DNA from 3 places in the Pseudoalteromonas sp. Angola-4 genome. Region 3 is predicted to be linked to each of the others. Evidence: predicted binding sites of a transcription regulator. Region 3 holds the regulator's gene; each other region holds the start of a gene.
The links. The regulator sigma-54, encoded in region 3, starts transcription at its own class of promoters, with help from an activator protein. The targets are predictions, from matches to a motif close to GTTGGCACGNNNNTNGNNT.
Positions count from the first base shown of each region.

Region 1: the regulator sigma-54 is predicted to act here: its motif matches at 1,796-1,814, upstream of fliS (flagellar export chaperone FliS).
Region 2: the regulator sigma-54 is predicted to act here: its motif matches at 3,255-3,273, upstream of PSH48_RS14920 (flagellar basal body rod protein FlgF).

Region 1 is NZ_JAQREK010000013.1:93,351-98,316, reverse strand. It holds gene fliD (flagellar filament capping protein FliD) at 1-955, shown strand, start outside; gene PSH48_RS14860 (hypothetical protein) at 1,049-1,345, opposite strand; gene fliS (flagellar export chaperone FliS) at 1,350-1,751, opposite strand; gene PSH48_RS14850 (sigma-54 dependent transcriptional regulator) at 2,108-3,544, shown strand; gene PSH48_RS14845 (DNA-3-methyladenine glycosylase I) at 3,620-4,207, opposite strand; gene PSH48_RS14840 (sensor histidine kinase) at 4,340-4,966, shown strand, end outside.
Region 2 is NZ_JAQREK010000013.1:108,877-113,842, forward strand. It holds gene PSH48_RS14905 (flagellar basal body P-ring protein FlgI) at 1-949, opposite strand, end outside; gene flgH (flagellar basal body L-ring protein FlgH) at 961-1,644, opposite strand; gene flgG (flagellar basal-body rod protein FlgG) at 1,665-2,453, opposite strand; gene PSH48_RS14920 (flagellar basal body rod protein FlgF) at 2,475-3,218, opposite strand; gene flgE (flagellar hook protein FlgE) at 3,395-4,765, opposite strand; gene PSH48_RS14930 (flagellar hook assembly protein FlgD) at 4,825-4,966, opposite strand, start outside.
Region 3 is NZ_JAQREK010000009.1:61,213-66,178, forward strand. It holds gene mgtE (magnesium transporter) at 1-70, opposite strand, end outside; gene PSH48_RS11830 (HPr family phosphocarrier protein) at 330-602, opposite strand; gene rapZ (RNase adapter RapZ) at 643-1,488, opposite strand; gene PSH48_RS11840 (PTS sugar transporter subunit IIA) at 1,508-1,960, opposite strand; gene hpf (ribosome hibernation promoting factor) at 1,965-2,252, opposite strand; gene PSH48_RS11850 (RNA polymerase factor sigma-54) at 2,280-3,779, opposite strand; gene lptB (LPS export ABC transporter ATP-binding protein) at 3,849-4,574, opposite strand; gene lptA (lipopolysaccharide transport periplasmic protein LptA) at 4,571-4,966, opposite strand, start outside.

The DNA of each region.
Region 1 (4,966 bases), on a different contig from region 3:
CGACAGCAGCGATAACGACAGCATAAACGCAACAATAATAACGGATGATACCGGTCAGCATTTAGTACTGGCAGCTAAAAATAGCGGACTTGAGAACGAGATTAAAGTCGAGGTAACCGATACTGATGGTAATAACACCGACACTAATGGATTGTCTCGTTTAGCATTTGATTCTGCTGGTGTTCAAAACGCCTCTGAAATTATTGCTGCAACCGATGCATCCATTACTATCGATGGCTCGCTCACAGTTAGTAGTTCTTCAAATACCTTTACCGATGTAATAGATGGCATAACAATTACGGCAAAAAAAGCACACGCTGAAGATGATGATGTAAGCAATATTACAATTACAGAGAATAATAGTAACATTGAAGCTGGTTTAGCTAGTTTTATTGAAAGCTATAATGAACTTCTGGAGCTGAGCAACAGTTTAGGCGCCTCAAGTGAAGACGGCGCTGGTGTAATGGCCGGTGACTCGTTACTTCGTGGAGTAATGGCTAAATTACGAGAGCAGATTACCGACTCTGTGGATTTAGGAAATGGCAATTCATTGTCACTTTCGCAATTAGGGGTAGAGTCGGATCGTTATGGAGTATTGACGCTTAATACCGAGACTTTAAATGAAAAAATTGATGAAGATGTCGACTTAGTGCAGCAATTTTTTGTAGGCGCTGATGAAGACGAAGGCGGCTTTGCCCAATCGTTTGATGAGTTAATGAACTTTTACACTGATACCGACGGTATTATCCAAAATCGTATAGACAGTAAAACAAATCAACTAGAAGATATCGATGATCAGCGTGAAAGCTTAACAAGTAAAATGGAGTCGTTATCTGACAGGTTATACGCTCAGTACAACGCCATGGATTTACTAGTCGCGAGCCTTAACTCTACAAGTAGTTATGTGCAAGCGCAGCTTGAAAATATGCCTGGTGTGGTGAGTAACAATTCATAACCAGTAAAATTTGTTAATGCCTATATAAAAAAACCGTTTTATAAACGGTTTTTTTATGCTCAATTAAGTTTAAATAGCGCCGTGCGATACTAGTTAAACTGATTTGTAGGCAGAGATAGCTTTACCTGTTTTTTTTTGCTTAATTATGGCTTTAGATGATTCATTTTTTACAGCATTTGCTTGTTTGCTAATGTTGTTTATGTTGGTTTGAACTGCCATAAGCTGTTTGGCGTTAGGCGGGTTATCGCTTTCGCACCAGCGCTTAAGCTCACTATTTAAAGTATCCATAATTGGCGTGGCGTCATCAGCTTTGTTGCTTTGCACTAATACTTCAATTTGGCTGAGTAATTGGTTAATGTACTCAGCTTTGCCTATTTGCTCTAAAGCCATTAGTTTATACCGCAGGAATACGCTGATCGACAGGAATACTATCCCAGCCTTCTTTTATTTCTTTAATGATGCTTGAAACTTCAACAACTGCTTCAATATCATTATTTATATTAGCTTGAGTTAACCTGCGCTGGCAGTATGCGTATAGCGCCAATAAATTATCAGAAATGCTAGGATCTTGCTCTACTTCTAAGTTAAGCGCATCTTGAAGTGCACCTAGTAGTAAAATACATGCTGAAAGGTTTTCGCCTTTTTTTTCTATTTCTTTGCGCTCAATAAAACCTTTAGTAGCGGCCAAACGACCAATTATGTTACTAAAAATAAGGTTAATTTGCTCATAGGGCGCCATTTCAGCGATGTTGCTGGCACGCACTTGAGAATATTTTTTTAATGAAACATGAGCCATGGGGAAATCCTAAATAAATATGTGAAATCGTCTATACGAAACAAAAGCAATATTAATGCCAAGCATCTTGCGTTTATTTAGTTATCGGCATCGTTGCTTTCAACTTAAGCTAATTATAGTTTATATTTTTGACCAAAGTAATTTTATGCACTAAGTAAAAGTAGTACAGAATATTAGCTTTAAGTATTAATTGATAAACCAGTACTTAAGTTTTAATTATTAAGTATTATTGTTTTATAACGATGTCTATTTTTTGGCGTTTATGTCAAAAAACCGCCGCTATTACTTGCATCCATTCAGATCTCGCTTACAATTTAGCTAATAAAATAAATTAGTGAAATTATGGCTCGCTAACTATGATCTTGATTTTAGATAATAATAATAACCGTGCAATAGGATTAAATGCATCGCTTACCTTTATTGGGGAAGCTGTGCAGTTACTTGACGAAAGTGATTTTGAGCAAGTATCTAGTAAGTATCAACAACAAGAATGCATTGTTATTTTAGGTGCATTGCAAGGCTTAGATCATGAAAGCTTAATTAAGCGTTTTCCAACCCTACCTTTTTTACTGGTTGGTGAAACACTCAAGCCCTTATTAAGTATTGCTAATGTGGTGGGCTTAATTTGTGAGCCGTTTAATCACGAAGTAACCACACAGTTATTACACGACTGCCAACAGTACCAACGTATGTTGCCTGGTAGCCACAAGCAGCATAAACCACACAAAACATTTGATGGTTTAGTTGGCGAAACCGATGCTGTTAAAAACGTACGCTTTTTAATTGAGCAAGTGGCTAAAACCGATGCAAATGTGCTTATTTTAGGCGAGTCGGGTACAGGTAAAGAGGTGGTTGCGCGTAACGTCCATTTATTATCTAAACGCAATACTGGGCCGTTTGTACCAGTAAACTGTGGCGCTATTCCTGGAGAGTTGCTAGAAAGCGAGTTATTCGGTCACGAAAAAGGGGCGTTTACCGGCGCTATTTCTGCACGTAAAGGGCGCTTTGAATTGGCTCAAGGCGGTACGCTATTTTTAGATGAAATTGGCGATATGCCGCTGCAAATGCAAGTAAAGTTATTGCGTGTATTACAAGAGCGCAGCTACGAGCGTGTAGGTGGCACAAAAGCTATTCAAGCAGATGTACGGGTGATTGCCGCTACTCATCGCAACCTTGAGGAAATGATTGAAAAGGGCAGCTTTAGGGAAGATTTATATTACCGTTTAAACGTGTTTCCTATTGAAAACCCGTCACTTAATGAACGTGCAGACGACATACCTTTATTACTTAAAGAGTTAATGCGTCGTGTGAATGAGCAAAGTGGTACGTCGGCTAAATTTACAGAGCGCGCGGTTGAGAGCCTCAAAGAACATGCTTGGCCTGGTAATATTCGAGAGCTTGCTAATTTAGTGGAGCGCATGGTGATTATGTTCCCTGAAAAAGTAGTGGATGTACCCGATTTACCCAATAAATATCGCTACATCGAGGTAGACGCATACGAGCCAGAATACCCTGAAGAGCTACTTGAAAAAGATGCCTTTAACGATATTTTTAGCTCAGGCTTTAGCGATGATGATAATGAACCAGAGCCTGAATTTAGCCAACCGGGATCTGGCGTATTACCCGAAGAGGGCATAGAGCTTAAAGATTATTTAGCAGAGCTTGAAATAAGCTTAATTACCCAAGCGTTAGAGCGTTTTGATTACGTTGTTGCGCGCGCCGCAGAAATATTAGGTGTAAGGCGTACAACGCTTGTTGAAAAAATGAAAAAGTACAATCTATCGCGAGATTAGCCAAACTTAGCAAGTGCCGAACCACTACAAATTACCGAGTTTGGCTCTTTTAATTTTCTTGCTTACAGCTTACAGCTAATAATTTTTAATAATCTCGGCTCTTCTAAAACAATCATTACTATGATCGTTAACCATGCCACAGGCCTGCATATGTGCGTATACCGTTGTAGGGCCCAAAAATTTAAAACCTCGTTTTTTTAAATCCTTTGCAAACGCTTTTGACTCCTCGGTAATTGCAGGGGTGTCTTCAACACTATTTAAATCACTAATAATTGGTTTATTGCCCACAAATCGCCATTGGTAATTACTAAAGCTGCCAAATTCTTTTTGAATCTCAATAAACCGTTGAGCATTATTAACGGTGGCGGCAATTTTTAAGCGGTTACGCACTATGCTCTCATCTTGCATTAGCCGTTCTATATCATCAGCTGTAAAGTTAGCCACTTTTTGCACATTAAAATTAGCAAATGCTTTTTTATAGCCTGCGCGCTTTTTTAAAATGGTGTACCAACTTAAGCCCGCTTGCGCCGACTCGAGGGTAATAAATTCAAATAATTTCGTATCGTCATAAAGGGGGACTCCCCATTCTTCATCATGGTATTTCACATAATCAGGCTTTGTGGCGTCGAGCCACTCACAACGGCATTTATTTTGCTCACTCATTATTATTCCTTTTAGTGTGCGTCATTTTTTTGTTACGCGTTATTGTAAGGTAACTAAATGAAAAATATATAAAATAATATTGGTATAAATTGTGCATTTAGCCCTGTATCTACATCATTAAGAGATTTGATTATGGCCCTTGCGAGTGTACTTAAACCACAGTTTATTACTGCAAAACAGTATAACCCATGTTTACTTCAAGAAGAGTACATTGGTGAATTAAGTGATTTAAGACAGCAAGCAAGTTGGCTGTCGCACTTAGTTGATACTATGCCTGCGGGTGTTGTTGTGCTTGATGGCAAAGGGCTTATTGCAAAAGCCAATCAAATAGCGATTGATATGTTAGGCGAGCCGCTCGAAGGAGAGAAGTGGTTTAACATTATTCAGCGCTCTTTTCGTCCCCACCAAGATGATGGACATGAAGTGTCACTCAAAGACGGCCGGCTTATAAAGCTTGATATTACTGCGCTAGCGCCAGAGCCTGGGCAATTAATATTAATGACAGATTTAACAGAAACGCGCCGCTTGCAAAAGCGCGTAGCCCATATGCAGCGCCTAAGCGCGTTAGGTAAAATGGTGGCATCGCTTGCGCACCAAGTGCGTACACCGCTTTCGGCGGCTATGTTGTACGCGGCCAATTTGGGCTCTAAAAAGCTACCAGAGTCATCACGGGATAACTTTCAAACTAAGTTAATGTCGCGTTTAAAAGATTTAGAAACCCAAGTTAACGATATGCTACTTTTTGCCAAAAGCGGCGAG
Region 2 (4,966 bases), on a different contig from region 3:
GAGAATCATCTTGATTAACGTCAATAATACTTTGCTGTGTAACAACGGTTTCGCCTTCTGCTAATGGATTAGGCTGCGTTACATTTTGCTGTTCAGCAATTGTGACTGTTAGGCCGCCATGGGTTATTGCCGCAGGCTGTAGCTTCACATTTTTGCCAATGACAATCGTTCCCGTACGTGAATTAACAATAATTTTGGCTGAAGTGTCAGCAGGCTTAAACTCTAGGTTTTCAAGCGTTGATAAATAAGACACTCGTTGCGATGCATCACGTGGCGCAATAACGCGTACTGAGGCAGCGTCAATAGCTTGTGCACTATTAGGGCCTACCAAGTTGTTAATTGTTGCTTCTAAACGTTTTGCCGTTGTAAAGTCTGGGCGGTTTAGGTTAAAAGTAATGTAGTCGCCTTGCATAAAAGGGCTTTTAACTTCGCGTTCAACAGTCGCTCCGTTAGGTACGCGGCCAACTGTCGGGGTGTTAATGACCACTTTACTGCCATCTAGCCCTTGTGCTCCTAAACCACCCACAATTAGGCTACCTTGTGCTATAGCATATACGTTTCCATCCACCCCTTTTAAGAAAGTTTGTAACAAGGTGCCGCCACGTAAACTGCCTGCACTGCCAATAGAAGATACCGTAATATCAATTGTTTGACCCGGCTTTCTAAACGGCGGAAGCTCAGCATGGACAGCCACTGCTGCTACGTTTTTAATTTTAGGACTTTGTGTTGAAGGCAGCGTAATTCCAAAACTGTTTAGCATGCCTCTAAAGCTTTGTTGCGTATAAGAGTTTTGCTCCCCAGTACCAGGTAGCCCCACCACTAAACCATAGCCAACCAATTGGTTAGCACGTACGCCTTCAACCATAGAGACATCTTTTATACGCTCGGCGCTGGCAGAAAATTGCCAGCCTAGCAGTATGATCAAAATAAACGCTTTAATGCTATTCATACTACTATCCTCTAAAACGGAAATAACGAGCTACTAAAGAAACGTGTTAACCACCCTGGGCTTTGCGCTTCTTGTGTTTGTCCTTTACCTGAATATTGAATTCGGGCATTAGCTATTCTATTCGACTCAACCGTGTTATCGGCGCTTACATCTTGCGGACGTACAAGCCCTTCGAGCCTAATAAACTCTTCGCCGGTGTTAAGTGTTAGCCATTTTTCACCACGAATAACTAAATTACCATTGGGTAAAACACGCATAACATTCACCGAGATGTCGCCCACTAAGCTGTTTGACTGATTTGATTTAGAGTCACCGGTAAATGATGAATCACTACCAATGCCAAACTGAATACTGTCGCCACCTATATTTACAGGTAAACCACCTAACCCAATAACGGGGTCTAGGCTGGCTTCGGTTTCTTTATCGGTTTCGGTTTTAGCGGCTTTTGTAGCTTGTGTTGACTCTTCAAGCTTAACGGTAATTATATCGCCGGTTCTAAGTGCTTTTTTGTCTGAATACAAATCATTAAATGTATTGGTGTTAAACAACGAACCCGTTGCAACAACAGGCTCTGCTACAGGCTCTGGGTACATGGGTGCGTAGTAGGGGTCATCTTGAACCACTTCACTATTTTGCGTAGAAACACAGCCACTTAAAAATAAGGTGCCTGCTGCAAATAAAATAACATTACGCATAACTATCCCCTTGTGCACGGTTATAACTGTTGATTGATGTAGCTCATCATTTCGTCAACGGCCGAAATTACTTTTGAGTTCATTTCGTAAACACGTTGAGTTTCGATAAGGTTAACCAATTCTTCCGTTACATTAACGTTTGATGTTTCAAGCGAGCCTTGAATAATAGTACCTAAGCCTTCTACGCCTGGATTACCTTGAACAGGCGCACCACTAACAGCGGTTTCGGTGTAAAGGTTTTGACCAATTGGCTCAAGACCCGATGGATTAATAAAGTCACTAATTGTTAGCTGGCCAATTACCACGTTATCGGCTTGCCCTGCAACGCGTACAGATACTTCACCATCTTGAGAGACTGTAATTGATTGCGCATCATCGGGTACATTCATTTCCGGCTGAACAACAAAACCTGCACCTGAGGTAACAATGCGGCCGTCTTCATCGGTAGTAAATTGCCCATTTCGCGAATACGCAATATTGCCATCGGGTTGCAGCACTTCAAAAAAGCCTTCGCCTGAGATCATCCAATCGAGTGAGTTTTCGGTGGTGAGCATATTACCTTGCGTAAACTCTTTTTGGTTAGCAACCACTTTTGCACCCGCACCTAGCATTAGGCCAGATGGCAGCTCGGTATCTTGTGATGAGCGCCCGCCAGGTTGGTTGATGTTTTGATACAATAAATCTTCAAAAATAGCGCGGCTTTTTTTGTAACCTACGGTACTGGCATTCGCCAAATTATTTGAAATAACTGAAATATCAGTTTGTTGAGCGTCTAGCCCTGTTTTACTTATCCACAATGCAGGATTCATAAGTATGCCCTCATTTTAAAGTTAAACTATGCGCATCAACTGATCTTGACGTTCGTCAATCTCTTCAGCTGTTTTCATTAGTTTTACTTGTAACTCAAATTGACGTTGGTGGTTGATCATATCGACCATTTCGTGAACTGGATTAACGTTAGACATTTCCAGTGCACCACTTAACACTTTTACATTTGCAGAGGTGTCGACAGTTTGCCCTGGTACAGGTCTAAATAAACCATCGTTGCCTTTTTCAAGCTCTCTGCTGTTTCCTTCAACAACGCGCAGCGTGTCTACTTCTTCTAAAAAATTGGCTGGTGCGCCTTGGGGGCGAACCTGTATGGCACCATCTTCACTAAAACTTATTTTTTCAATAGGAACCGGTAAAATTACGGGGCCACCTTCGCCAATAACTTGACGACCATGACTTGTTACCAACATACCTTGCGCAGTAATGTTTAGCGTGCCTACTTTTGTATAGGCTTCGTTTCCTGAGTCATCTTGAACGGCAAGCCAGGCGTTATCGCTCATGGCAATATCTAAATCTCGCCCTGTTTCGATTATGCCGCCAGAGGTCATGTTAGAACCTGGTCGCTCTTGCATAGAAAACACACGCGTTGGTAAGCCCTCGCCAAATGCTTGCATAGAGCGCGCTTGCGCAAAGTCAGCTTTAAAACCCGTGGTGTTTGCGTTTGCCAAATTATTGGCTTTAAGTGCAAGCCCTTGTAGGCTTTGCTTAGCGCCAGAGGCTGCAATGTAGACCATTTTGTCCATAACATCGACTCACATAAAAAATCTCTGAGCTGATAAATGCAAAATAGATGCCAGGTTAAATTTGACGCAGTATAAGGAAGGTATTGAACGGTTCAGCTAGGCTAATTTTAGCGACATAGCTACAAAAAAGGCTGCAAAAATGCAGCCTTAAAATCTTAACCAAAAATAAGATTAACTTATCTAATCTGCAAAATACTTTGCTGAATTGTTGAGTTAACTTCAAGCGCTCTTGAGTTCGCTTGGTAGTTACGTTGAGCGGTAATCAAATCAACTAATTCGTTTGTTAAGTTGGTATTAGATTGCTCAAGCGCGGATGAATTAATACTACCAAAAGTGCCCGAGCCTGCTTCACCGGCCACTGGCTCACCAGAGTCAATGCTTTGCTTCCAGCTGGTATCGCCTACTTGCGAAAGGCCTTGAGAGTTTGGAAAGCGAACCATAGCAACTTGGCCTAAGTAGGTTGAATCGCCATTGCTGTATGAGGCAACAATTTTACCGTCTGTGCCAATATCAATGCCCGCTAAACGACCCACTGTAGAACCATCTTGGTCAAGTGCTTTTACTTCAAAGCCACTTGAGTACTGAGTTGGAATACGGCCAGCTGTGTTGTTTTCATCACGCCAGTTTAGCTCAATACCTGTACTTGGGAATGTTGCGCCGTTATCAAGCATTGACGATAAACCAGTACCTGCACCTGCCGGTAAATTAATTTCATCAAACGTGGTGGCGTTAGTATTTGCTACACCATCTGTTGTGGCGGGTAAACCGCTAGAATCAAAACCAAGTGTGGTAATAGGTGTATATGGTGTAGTTGTTTGCTCTGCACCAGATGTACCGTTTACCACTTTACCATCAAGCGTAGCGTATACTTCCCAGCTATTGTCTGTACCACCTGCAGCTGCATCTTCTTCTTTTACAAAAAAGTATTGCAGAATATGTGGTTCACCTAATGAGTCGTAAACAGTAGTAGACGTCGACGAATTATAGGTACCGTTCGATGTCGGATCAAAATCGAGGCCTGTTGCATCAGCTGTTGCATCTAAGTTGAACGATAAAAATACGTTTTCGGTTGCGCGAGGCGAACCAGATGAATCAGGAATTTGAATTGGGTTAGTTGTACTTAGACTTACCGATGTGGTGTCCCCACTTGATGCATCAACCGGAAAAGCTTGTAAGTAATTACCTTTGGCGTCAACCATAAAGTTATCTTGGTTAAGCTTAAATGCACCTGCACGAGTATAGGTTAAATCTTGCGACGAAATATCATCAGTCATTGCAAAATACCCTTCGCCGGTAATCGCTAAATCTAACGAGTTGTTAGTAAATTGCAGTGAGCCTTGATGAAATTGCTGTGCAACCATGGTTGTTTGCACACCATCACCATTTTTGGTTTTACCTGCACTAAACACAGATGCAGCATATACATCAGCAAATTCAGCCCGCGATTCTTTAAAACCAGTGGTATTTACGTTAGCAATATTATTTGCTGTTACGTCTAAGTCTTTTTGAGCGGCAGCTAGGCCTGTAAGTGCGATATTAAAGCTCATAATTCACCTCTAACTTTTAATCTAATAGCCTGCTAGCAGGCGAAATACTTTTTAATTGGTTATGCGATCTCTGCGACATCAGTCAACCTAACCGCACCCTCTTTAGTGTTAATAATAATGCCACTAGAGCCATTGATATTAACGCTTTCAATGTTTTTGAATGTTGCCACCGGTAAGCTTGAAAACTCGCCGTTGGTACTG
Region 3 (4,966 bases):
CACTATTAAGTGATTTAGTCACTTGTTTTAGTTGCTGTAGTGGATAGTCTTGTTCAAACGCTTCTGGCATTGGCATCCTAAATATTTTTGTGTAATGGAAAGGTGTTTAGTAAGTGGTTTTGCCCACTGTTATTTTCTTTATTTTTTGTGCTAAACCCAATGCTGGGGCTAAATTAGTGTTTAAAATTAAGTAACCAAATTTAGCAGGGGCATGGCTTTATTACCCTAAATTAAAGCACTAAATTAGGCGAGTCGGAATACCTTAATTTACTAAATCTTTATAGTTTGGCCTGATAAGTCTTTAACTTATAAGGCTATGGTGCTTTAAGTTATTCTTGTTCGTTAAATCGTTGTGCGATTAATTGCCCAACCGCATGCAAAGCTTGCTCTGAATCAGGGCCTTCACAGACTACTTTAACTTCTTTACCTTTACTGCTTTCAAGTAACATTAAAGCTAATACGCTGTCGCCTGCGGCTTCTTTATCATCTTGGTGTAAGGTGATTTTAGCATCAAACTGTACAGCTAATTGCGCAAGGACCGTTGCCGCTCTGGCGTGTAAGCCTAATTTATTTTTTATTAAAAATGTGTCTTCACAGCGCATAAATTACTATACCTAAACTGAACAGGTTATTATTTTAAGGTTACTTTTCTTGCTCACGATGACGAATTTTGACATTCGGATGCGTCATAGCAAAGCTCTCACCAATGGCTTGCGCTAAATAAACCGAGCGGTGTTGACCACCAGTACAGCCAATTGCAATAGTGAGGTAACTACGGTTATTACGCTCTAAGTGTGGCAACCAAGTTTGTACAAAGGTTTGAATTTGCCAAGTGAATTTTTGCACTATGCTGTGATTTGCCAAAAAATCTTTTACTGGTTGATCAAGGCCCGTAAGCGGTTTGAGTTCAGGCTCCCAGTGGGGGTTTGGCAAAAAGCGAGCATCAAAAACATAATCAGCTTCTTTAGGTATGCCGTGTTTAAAGCCAAACGATTCAAACGTTACAATAAGTTGCTTATCTTTTTTACCCAGTATTTTTTCGCGAATTGACTCTGCTAATTGGTGCACACTTAAATCGGTGGTATCTAGCATAAAGTCAGCGCGCGTTACGAGTACATCAAGCAGTTCTTTTTCTTTTTTTATTGCTAAATCAAGCGGCAGTGAATCGATGGATAAAGGGTGTAATCTGCGTGTTTCTGAAAAACGTTTGATCAGTGTTTGATCATCACTATCTAAATAAAACAGTGTGGGTTTAGCAAAGTCAGGAAGGTACTCGAGAATATCGTTAAATTCGTCTTGTTCTTTGGGAATATTACGAACATCTATGCTAACGGCTATTTTGTCATAGTTATCTGAAACACTTCGCACTAAAGAGGGCAGTAGGTTGACCGGAATATTATCTACGCAATAATAGCCTAAATCTTCAACCACGCGTAAAGCAACCGACTTACCTGAACCAGAACGGCCGCTTATGATAATTAACTCCATTTATAGCCCTTAGTATTTACTACGATTGATCAACAATTACTTGATACAGCTCTGCATCGGTTTTAGCACTACGCAGCTGTTTACAAAATTCTTTGTTGCTCAGTTTATCAGCTATGGTTGCCAGAGTCTTTAGGTGCTGTTGGTTATCGCCATCTGGTACGATGAGTGCAACAAAAATATCAACAGGGCAGTTATCAATAGCATCAAAGTTAACAGGAGTGTCGCTAACAAGTACTAAAGCCAGCGGCTCTTCTACGCCACCCATTCTGCCATGAGGAATGGCGATACCCCGGCCAATACCAGTACTGCCTAGCTTTTCTCTGCTTGCCAGCGCATTAAGAATATCTTGTTGTGGTAAGTAGGGGAGCTTTTCATGAGCAAGCTCACTGATAAACTCTAAAATTCTTTTTTTACTACTAAAAAGGACCGCAGCTTTGCTGCAGTCCTGGCATACTAATGTACTTAATTTCATAATATTAGTGTCTAGCAAGCTTCTCTTTATGTTTTATGACTTGACGATCGAGCTTGTCAATCAACGAGTCTATAGCGGCATACATATCTTGGTGCTCTGTTGAGGCAAATAAATCTGCGCCACTTACATGAATAGTCGCTTCTGCTTTTTGGTTGAGTTTTTCTACATCGAGAATGACATGCACATTGCTAATATGATCTGAGTGCCTTTCTAGCTTTGCAAATTTATTATTTACATAGTCTCTAAGTGAATCAGTTACTTCTACGTGACGACCAGTTAGGTTTAGTTGCATAAGCATTTCCTCTTTGTTTTTTACGTCTTATATCAAACTCTTTCTCTGATTTGACGGTGGAATAGCTAGCGATTCACGGTATTTTGCTATTGTGCGTCTAGCTACTTTAATTCCTTGCTCTGCCAATATATCCGCAATTTTACTATCACTCAATGGTTTAGCTGAGTTTTCCGCGGCAATTAGCTTTTTAATTAGGGCACGTATTGCGGTTGATGAACACTCGCCGCCATTTTCAGTGCTTACGTGGCTTGAGAAAAAATACTTAAGCTCAAATATACCACGTGGTGTATGCATATATTTTTGCGTAGTAACACGCGAAATTGTCGATTCATGCATTTCTACCATTTCAGCAACATCGTTTAAAACCATTGGCTTCATGGCTTCGGGGCCATGTTCAAAAAATGCCTGTTGCTGTTTTACAATACAGTTTGTTACCTTAAGCAGCGTGTCGTTTCTGCTTTCAAGGCTTTTTATAAACCATTTAGCTTCTTGTAAGTGAGAGCGAATAAACTGGCTATCACCACTTGATTTTACGGTACGTGACATAGCCGCGTACTGACTATTTACGCGTATTTTTGGCATGCTATCTGGGTTTAGCTCTACCACCCAGCGGCCTTTTATTTTTTTAACCGACACATCTGGTATCACATACTCCGACTCTTCCCTTACTATTGTATCTGCAGGTTTTGGGTTGAGGGTATGTATTAGGGTCATGACCTCTTTAAGCTCGTCTTCTTTAAGCTTAGTCTTTTTCATTAATGTACGATAGTCGCGTGCCGCTAATAGATCAATGTGATCGGTTAAGATCATTTTAGTTTGTTCTATAAAAGGGGTGTCTTTATCAAACTGGTTTAGCTGAATACACAAGCACTCTTGTAAACTGCGCGCGGCTATACCTACAGGGTCAAATAACTGAATACGCTTTAAAACGGCTTCTATTTCATCAAGTTCAACTTCAACTTCGTCATCGTTTTCTTGGTTAAAGCTCTCTAAAATCTCTTCGCAACTTAGCGTTAAAATACCCGAGTCATCTACAGCTTCTACAATGGCAATAGCAATGGCTTCGTCAGTTGGGCTAAAAGGAGTAAGCTGAAGCTGCCACATTAAATACTCATGTAGCGTTTCAGTAGAGGCACCTTGATAAATAGACTCATCTTCCGGCATTGGGCCTGAGGATGCCGCAGGGGCTGCGCTCATGTACTCATCCCAGGTTACATCCATTGCCATATCATCGCTAACGGTGTCTTTATTTAAAGCTTCGCCACTGTCTTGCTCGTACTCGCTGGTTGTACCGTCAGCCGATGCGCTTACGGTTACATCATCCGTATCTGCTTTTTGTTCATTTTTTCCAGCCGACTCTTCCGTGTAATCTTGCTCTTCTACTTCTAATAGCGGGTTGCTATCAAGTGCTTCTTGTATTTCTTGCTGGAGATCCAATGTACTGAGCTGCAGCAAGCGAATCGCTTGTTGCAATTGTGGAGTCATTGTAAGTTGCTGGCCCATGCGCAGCTGTAATGATTGCCTCATGTATCTCTAACAATCCTTTTATGTTGTTATAATTAATATTAGCAGATGCTTGTAGGTGTGGCTTAAATGTTACAGCCTAAATTGCTCGCCTAAATAAACATCGCGTACAGTTTTGTCATTTAATACGTGTTCTGGGGTGCCAGATGCAATTAGCTCCCCATGAGAAACAATGTAGGCTTTTTCACAAACATCAAGGGTTTCTCTTACATTGTGATCGGTAATTAATACGCCAATGCCACGGTTTTTAAGATGTTCTATTATTTTCTTTATATCTAACACTGAAATCGGATCAACACCAGCAAAAGGCTCATCCAATAAAATAAATTTAGGGTTTGCTGCCAGTGCTCTGGCAATTTCTACACGGCGGCGTTCACCACCAGAAAGCGCCATACCTTGGCTATCGCGAATATGCTGAATACTGAATTCATCAAGTAAGTTGTTAAGCGTTTCTTCTCGCGCGGCTTTATTGAGCTCTTTACGCGTTTCTAAAATAGCCATTAAGTTTTGATAAACTGTCAGCTTTCTAAATATTGATGACTCTTGCGGCAAATAGCCAATGCCTAAACGGGCGCGGCTGTGCATAGGTAATAACGTAATGTCGTTATCATCAATAGAAATTTTACCTTTGTCGCTAGGTACTAATCCTACAATCATGTAAAAGGTGGTGGTTTTACCTGCGCCATTAGGGCCCAATAAGCCAACAATGCTGCCGGCTTCTACCTCAAGGCCTACATTTTTTACAACTTGGCGGCCTTTATAGCTTTTTGCTAATAGTTTTGCTTTTAAGGTGCTCATGGTTGACCTTCGTTACCTGTTTTTTCTTTAATTTTTGCTTCAACAGGCACTAAAATTGTGTGGACACGATCCGTAGAGTTTTCGTCTTTTTCTGCGCTAATAAGCTGCTGCTGCATGTCGTAGGTAATACTTTTAGCATTAATTTTTTGACCGGCTTGTGCGACTTCAGCATCGCCAACAAGCGTTAAAAAGCGCTTTGCTACGTCGTAACGTACTTCGTTTGCGCTGGCACTCATTACGGTACCGTCGTCTTGTTTTTCTTCGAAGTAGGCTGGGCTGCCAGTGGCAATAAGGAGTTGTTTGTTATCCCCTAAGTCTTCACGTTTATGTACTTCGAGTCGGTCGGCTGTAATTTTGCGATTACCATGCACAATTTCGACGTTCTTTTCAAA